2 regions of the Hymenobacter latericius genome follow, and region 2 is predicted to be linked to the other one. Evidence: riboswitches for the same ligand, from Rfam matches in the RefSeq annotation. Region 2 holds a riboswitch; the other holds the start of a gene.

Region 1 (3,896 bases), 1.8 Mb from region 2:
AGCTTTTTGGTAACGGCCGCCAGCGCGGCCGCCGTGCTCCAGGCATCGAGCGAAGGGGCTTCTTCGCCTTTGATGTCGTTCAGGTTCAGCTCGGCGATAAGCGACAGGTCGTAACCGAGCTCCTCCGAGCGTTGGGCCAGCGTTTTCACGTAGTCCCAGTCGGCGCGCATGTTTTCATCCTCAACATTGCGCAGCCACCCGCCAAAAACGGGCATCCAATATCCGTAACGCATGGTTTCTTGTCTTGTAAGAACGTCATGCTGAGCCCCGCCGAAGCATCTCTACGGATAGTAATCTACTATCTGGCGAAGCGGTAGAGATGCTTCGACAAGCTCAGCATGACGGGCTGGTTTAGTTAGTGGCGAGGCTCAGGGCCAGCTCGGCAGTGGCGGCGGCCAGTTCTTGCTCCAGGTAGTCGACAAACAGCGCGTAGGGGTCGAAGCCGACCACGTTCACGGCATCGGCCACGAAGTTGGACAGCGCGTTGATGTCGTAGAACAGCACCTCGCCGGTGCGGTCGTCGACGAGGTATTCGATGCCGCCCACGTCGATTTTGGCCGCGGCTACCAGGCGCTCCACGGCCTCGATTACCTCGGCCGGCGGCGTGGTGGCTTCTACCTGAATGCCTTTCTTGGGGGCTTGGGTAAGGCAGAACTCGCCTTCCGCTGCGGGCTCGTCGGGAATCTGGCAGATTTCGGCCGGGCACAGGTTGAAGCTGGTGCCGGTGGTGTACACCTTCATGGCGTACAGGAACTTGCCGTTCAGCGTCTCGACGCGAGTGATGTGGCCGCCGCGCGGGGCCACAAACTCCTGCACCAACGCAGTCTGGTCGATGCCTAGGTCAATCTGGCCGTTATCAACGGCGGCTTGCAGGCCTTCGGGCGTATCGAAGCGCACGATGCCCGCGCCGCTGCCGCCGATGTTCACCTTTACTACCAGCGGGAAGCTCAGCTCCTTGGCCGCGTCCGGAATGCGTGACACGTGGTTTACCACCCGCGACTTCGGAAATTTCAGGCCCAAACCGGCCAGCAAATCGAGCTGCCGGGCTTTGTTGGTTTCGATGCCCGAGGCCACCGTGCCGTTGATAACCCGAACACCCAGGCGCTCCAGATGCGTAAGGAAACCGGCCGTGTGAAAGATGCCCTGGCCGTGGCCGCGCAAGTACGCCGAAGAGCTCATGCGGTTGATTACCAATGCGTACGGGCTTTCCGACTCCGAAGGGTCGAAGAGGTGGTGCGCGGCATCAATCTTCTCGTAGGGCAGGCCACGGCGGTCGAGCTCGGCGAAGAGCGGCTTAAACCATTCGGGGTGCTCGTAATAAATTCCTATGGGCTTGGGGTATTGTGCCATGTTTAGCAGAAATAATGACGATGTAAGCGGAAGGGAAAAGCAGCCGCAAAAGCGCTGCTGAGCTGATTGTCGGTTGGAAAGTGCAGCTGCAACTGCCCCAGGTGCTGCAGAGCAGGGCAGCCGAGGGCAGCACGCGCCCACGCTGCCGAAAAGCCGGAGCCGCAGCAGAAAATGGAAAACAGGGAAGGAGGCAGTTGCCGGCCGAATTCACAAGCCACCAAGTGCTTGGAAATCAAGCGCTGAACTGAGCCGATGGCAATGCCAGCGCAAATCGGGCTGGCATTGCGACGCACCAAGCCCTAGGTGCCCAGGCACCTAGCAGCCATGCAGCAGCAAGGGGAGGGGGTGTGGGTTGGGCTCAACAACAACAGGCCGCAACTGCCATGCCCATACAGCAACGCTGCGCCTGGCGCAGGTTGGGGGCGGTGGTAGCAGAGCGAAAAGCGGCGGTGCGGGTAGTTGAAGCCACGGCTACTTGTTTTTATATGGTCAGGACTTGGCACCGTTCCCGGGAGTTACCCCGCTGGTGGTTGCCGGCGCTTCAGGGAGCCTGTCTCTCCACGCCTCTGTATAAAAACAATCCTTTGGTCGGAAAGAATTGATGCTGCAAAGGTATAGCAGCGTTTGCCGAAAACACAAATATTCTTCGCAACGAACAAGCCCGGCGGTTATGGTTTCGGCAACAAAAAAGCCGCGAAACGGCCGCCAGGGCGGCGCGTTTCGCGGCTGATAAGGCGGCTAAAATGCCTTAGTTGACCGGGAATTCGGCGAACGAGGAGAAGTCGACGAGCTTGCCTTTCTGAATCAGTTTCAGCTCGGTTTGCAGGTTTTTCTGGTTGCTCTTGGTGGTGTATTCGGTGTCGAGCTTGGTGAGGTCGGGCTTGCCGGCATTTACCCAGGCCGTGTACCAGAAGTTGGCCGTGGTTTGGGCGGCGTTGCGCATCTGGCGCTCAATCATGTGGTTGAGGGCCTTGTGGTAGGCGGCCGAGTAGGCGGGCGTGTGCACCCAGCTGTTGAACACGTTTTTCTTTACCTGGCCGTCGGCGTTCAGCACGTACAGCGCTTCTTTGGGCGTTTCGCCGGCCAGCTTTTTCTCAATGGTCAGCATCGAGTCGATGGCGGCGTGGCTCTGGGCCACAATGCGCCACGATTCGGCCACGGGGTCCTGAATCAGCTTGGGCTCCGCAAGCTTGAAGTTGTAGTTCCGGCCAAACTGCTCGGGCAGCTGCGACTCGTAGAACGCATGAATACCACGCTGCCCGGTGCGCTGGCCGTCGTGGTTGGAGGAGGTGTGCAAGGGCTGGTGCGCATCGCCGAGGTAGTGGCCCAGGTCGGCGGCCAGAAACAGGATTTCGTCCTTGCGCTGGTTTTTCATGGCCGTGGTCAGCTTGGCCAGCATATCCTGCAGGTACCAGGGCAGGCGGCCGTGCTTGTCCAGCGTTTCGGCGTCGTATTTTTTGTAGGCATCGGCAGCGGCTTGCGGTATCTCCGCTACCGGGCCATACTCTTCCAGATCGATGTAGTGCCGCGGAAACTCGGCTTTGTCGTTGATGCTGTACTTGCGCGAATCGGGGATGACCGATTCCGTCACCACGTAATCGATGTGGTTGTAGAAGAACGTGCGCATGGCCGCGGGCAGGGCCAGCACGGCCGCGCGGTTGATGCGTTGGTGGCCCCAGTTGCCCCAGGCAAACAGCAGCGAGGGAGCGGTAAGCAGCAGAGCCGTAGCCAATACCAAACGGCGGCTGCGGCGGCTAAAGTTGAACATACGTAGCGTAGGCATAAGAAAAAGAAAAGGCAAATATCTGGGCTTGGCAGGCATCGGCCAAATACCGATTTGTGAATCAGGGTTTTGGGTAATCAATTTCCTGACTCTTTGTAGGTTGAAGCCGAAGCAGGCCGTTGCAGCTATGGCCTGCCTGGCCGGCGGCGCTTGCTTTGCACCTAGGGATAAGTCAATTACTGTGGTTTCGCCGGCAATGCCGTGAGCCGGCAATGCCCGTGCGGCCCCGGGCGGCGGCCCAGGCCGTGCACATGCCCGGCGGCGCGGCGGCTGGCATGTTTTGGGGGCGGCAGCGGCGCGGGGCCGCGCTGGTGCGCTTATATTTCTGCGCATTTTGGCGGCCGTAGCACCGCCTGTCACTTCCGAATCTACAAGCCGCGGTATGCGCAACGATCTGGCTCTTATCGACCTGTTGGTCTTTCTCATTTACCTCGTGGGCGTATCGTTGTACGGCTACTACATCTACCGCCAAAAAAAGCGTACCGAATCCGATTCGAAGGACTTTTTCCTGGCCGAAGGCTCCCTGACGTGGTGGGCTATCGGGGCCTCCATGATTGCCTCCAACATTTCGGCCGAGCAGTTCATCGGTATGTCGGGCGGCGGTTTTGTGCAGGGCATTGCCATTGCGGCCTACGAGTGGGTAGCGGCGCTCATCCTGATTTTCGTGGCGGTGTTCTTCATGCCGATTTACCTGCGCGAGAAGATTTACACCATGCCGCAGTTTCTGGAGCAGCGCTACAACGCCACGCTTAGCCTGATTATG
Region 2 (3,896 bases):
AAAGGCTTTCTACCAGTTAGTTAGCAAGCAGCGTATATCGCCTGAACAATGGCTGCACAAATATATTATATGCATTATATACCATGGCTAAATTCATATTATCATTGATATAATTTTAATAGACAAAACACTATTTACACACCCCGGGCTGTATAACTGAGTTGCTGCATGCCAAGTGGTAGTTGCCTACCGCGCCCGCCATGCAATCGGCCGGAATCAGCCCAAAACCACCTCAACCCCTTGCCAACGCCGACGACCGTTGCCCAGGCCCCGGCAGCACCTGGCTGCCCGGGCACCTAGGCAACAACAGCAAAGCCAAGCTGCTGGGGGCAAGCACAAGCCTTGGCAAAAGCACTGTTTGCATCTGACGCCCCGCGGCCGGCAAACCCTACCCTGAGTTGGGGCGCAGTAGGTGTTGGCTGAGCCTTGCAGCGTGCCGCGCACCTAGGCGCGGGTAACGCGGCTGAACAGCGCCCACACCACCCCGGCCGCTACCACGTGCATCAGGCCCAGTACAGCCACGCCGCTGGCCGGGTTGTGCGGAATGGCCGCCGGGCCCGCCATCGAGAGCAGGCAAATACCCACCGCCACAATAGCAAACCCTTGCAGCGGCCGATCGGCCCACCGGATAAGGGCGGCCAGCACCAAAGCCCCGAGCAGGGCCGGCACCATCGAGGCCAGGGCCACGTGGGCCGGGCCAATGGTGCCGCCGGTAGGCTCGCGCAGATTGGCCGGCAACAGCCCTGTAGCAGTAGCAGCGTAGTAAATGCCCAGGTTTAGGGCTGCAGCAACCAGGCCGGCGAGGGGCGCCGCCCACCACAACGGGTTGGCGCGCAGCCCGGCGCTTGGCACGGGCGCGTGTTGGTGATAAACGGTTTCCATAGCACTCAGCAACACCACTTCTTCTACCAATAATTTACAATTAAATATTTATACTTTCAAATAAACTACACGTATTTGCTGTTGAGGTACGGCGGGGCACTTGCAAAAACTCGTGGCGGCCTCTATCTTCGTGGTGCTTATCCAGAAAGACCGAGGGACTGGGCCCGACGACGTCTTAGCAACCGGCCAATGCGGCAAGGTGCTAACTCCCATCCGAGGCCGGTGCGGCGTTCGGAGAAGATGAGCGGAACCAGAGCCCCTCGCGGCCCCTCGGCTTTCCGGATACGCGCCAGCATCCACCGCAATCCGGAAAGACCATATGCCTACTGTTCCCGCCTCCCCGCTTGCCGAGCTGCTTGCCCGCCGTGTCCTCGTGCTCGATGGTGCCATGGGTACCATGCTGCAGCGCCACCAGCTCACCGAAGACGACTTTCGGGGCGAGCGGTTTCGGGACCACCCCAAGCCCCTGCGCGGCAACAACGACTTACTGTGTCTGACGCGCCCCGACGTGGTGCGCGGCGTGCACGCCGAGTACTTCGCCGCGGGCGCCGACCTGGTAGAAACCAACACCTTCAGCGGCACCACCGTGGCGCAGGCCGACTACGCCCTGGAGCACATTGTGTACGAGCTGAACTTTGAAGCCGCCCGGCTAGCCCGCTCCGCTGCCGACGAGTACAGCACGCCCGAGCGCCCGCGCTTTGTGGCCGGCGCCATTGGCCCCACCAACCGCACGGCCTCGCTCTCGCCCGACGTAAACCGCCCGGGCTTCCGCGCCATCACCTTCGATGAGCTGGCTACGGCGTACCTGGAGCAGATCAAAGGCCTGGTTGATGGCGGCGTGGATGCGCTGCTGATTGAGACCATCTTCGACACGCTGAACGCCAAGGCCGCATTGTTCGCGGCGCAGCGCTTCTTCGATGAGGGCGGCCGCGTGGTGCCCATCATGATTTCGGGCACCATCACCGATGCTTCGGGCCGCACGTTGTCGGGCCAAACGGTGGAGGCGTTCTGGAACTCCATGCGCCACCTGCCCATCCTGAGCATTGGCCTGAACTGCGCCCTAGGTGCCAAGCAGCTGAAGGTGTACCTGCAGGAGCTGAGCCGCCTGGCCGACTGCTACATTTCGGCTTACCCCAACGCCGGCTTGCCCAACGCCTTCGGCGGCTACGACGAATCGGCCCAGGAATTTGCGGCCGTGCTGGAAGAGTACCTGCAGGAAGGCCTCGTAAACGTGGTGGGCGGCTGCTGCGGCACCACGCCCCAGCACATTGCCGAAGCCGCGAAGCTCGTCGACCGCTACCCGCCGCGCCAGCTGCCGGTGCGCCCCCAAGCCACGCGCCTGAGCGGTTTGGAGCCGCTGAATATTCACCCCGAAAGCTTGTTCGTGAACGTGGGCGAGCGGTGCAACGTAACGGGTTCGCGCGCCTTCGCTCGCCTGATTCGCTCGGGGCAGTTTGACGAAGCCGTGGCCGTGGCTCGCGCCCAGGTGGAAGGCGGCGCGCAGGTGCTCGACGTGAACATGGACGAAGGCCTACTCGACTCGGTGGAGGCCATGACCAACTTCCTGAACCTGCTGGCCTCGGAGCCCGATGTAGCCCGCCTGCCCATCATGATCGACTCCTCCAAGTGGGAGGTGCTGGAAGCTGGCCTGAAGTGCACCCAGGGCAAGAGCATCGTCAATTCGATTTCGCTGAAGGAGGGCGAAGAGGTGTTTAAGCACCACGCCCGCCTGGTGCGCGCTTATGGCGCGGCGGTTATCGTAATGGCTTTCGACGAGCAGGGCCAGGCCGATAACTACCAGCGCCGCATCGACATCTGCCAGCGCGCCTACCGCATCCTCACCGAAGAAGTAGGCTTCCCGCCCGAAGACATCATCTTCGACCCGAACATCCTTACCGTAGGCACCGGCATCGAGGAGCACCGCCGCTACGCTATCGACTTTATTGAGGCCGTGCGCTGGATTAAGCAGCACCTGCCCGGCGCCCTCACCAGCGGCGGCGTCAGCAACGTGTCGTTTGCCTTCCGCGGCAACGACCCGGTGCGCGAGGCCATTCACGCCGCGTTCCTGTACCACGCCATCAAGGCCGGTCTGGATATGGGCATCGTGAACCCCGGCCAGCTGACCGTGTACGACGAAGTGCCCAAGGATTTGCTCGAAGCCGTGGAAGACGTGCTGTTCGACCGCCGCGACGATGCCACCGAGCGCCTCGTGCAGCTGGCCGACAAGCTTAGCCATCAGAAAGCTAATAGCCAACAGCTGACAGCTATTAGCCAGGAAGAATGGCGCGGGTGGTCGGTTGAGAAGCGCCTCGAGCACGCCTTGGTAAAAGGCATTACCGACCACATCGAAGCCGATACCGAAGAAGCGCTGAAGCAATTGCAGAAGCCGCTGGCCGTGATTGAAGGCCCGCTGATGGCCGGCATGACGGTAGTGGGCGACCTGTTCGGCGCCGGCAAAATGTTCTTGCCGCAGGTAGTGAAATCGGCCCGCGTGATGAAGCGCGCAGTGGCCTGGCTCGAGCCGCACATGCAGGCCGAGCGCGACGCCGTAGCTGCTGCCGGCGGCACCGAAGCCCGCCAGACAGCCGGCAAAGTACTGCTGGCTACCGTGAAAGGCGACGTGCACGACATCGGCAAAAACATTGTGGGCGTGGTGCTGGCCTGCAACAACTATGAGGTGATTGACCTAGGCGTGATGGTGCCCCTCGAAAAGATCATCGCCGAAGCCGAGCGCACCCAAGCCGACATTGTGGGCTTAAGCGGCCTGATTACGCCTTCGCTCGACGAGATGGTGTACGTGGCGCAGGAAATGGAGAAGCGCGGCCTGCGCGTGCCGTTGCTCATTGGTGGCGCTACCACCTCGCGCCTGCACACGGCCGTGCGCATCGCACCCGCTTACAAAGGGCCCGTTATACACGTAAACGACGCCTCGCGTGCCGTGCCGGTGGCCTCGCAACTGCTAGGCCTAGGTCGGGATGCGTACGCCAACGACGTGGCCCAGGAGTACCTACAGC

What was found. Region 2 has a riboswitch for S-adenosylmethionine ahead of metH (methionine synthase). Riboswitches for the same ligand answer to the same signal wherever they lie in the genome.
Region 1: linked by a shared signal. The riboswitch ahead of OIS50_RS02705 (hypothetical protein) and the one ahead of metH (methionine synthase) in region 2 are both predicted to bind S-adenosylmethionine.

What each region holds. Positions count from the first base shown of each region.
Region 1 is NZ_CP110136.1:655,610-659,505, forward strand. It holds gene OIS50_RS02695 (LLM class flavin-dependent oxidoreductase) at 1-233, opposite strand, end outside; gene OIS50_RS02700 (ATP-grasp domain-containing protein) at 352-1,350, opposite strand; gene OIS50_RS02705 (hypothetical protein) at 1,353-1,643, opposite strand; SAM riboswitch class I at 1,829-1,927, opposite strand; gene OIS50_RS02710 (zinc dependent phospholipase C family protein) at 2,099-3,133, opposite strand; gene OIS50_RS02715 (sodium:solute symporter family transporter) at 3,516-3,896, shown strand, end outside.
Region 2 is NZ_CP110136.1:3,190,326-3,194,221, forward strand. It holds gene OIS50_RS14145 (DUF6069 family protein) at 445-882, opposite strand; SAM riboswitch class I at 1,017-1,129, shown strand; gene metH (methionine synthase) at 1,202-3,896, shown strand, end outside.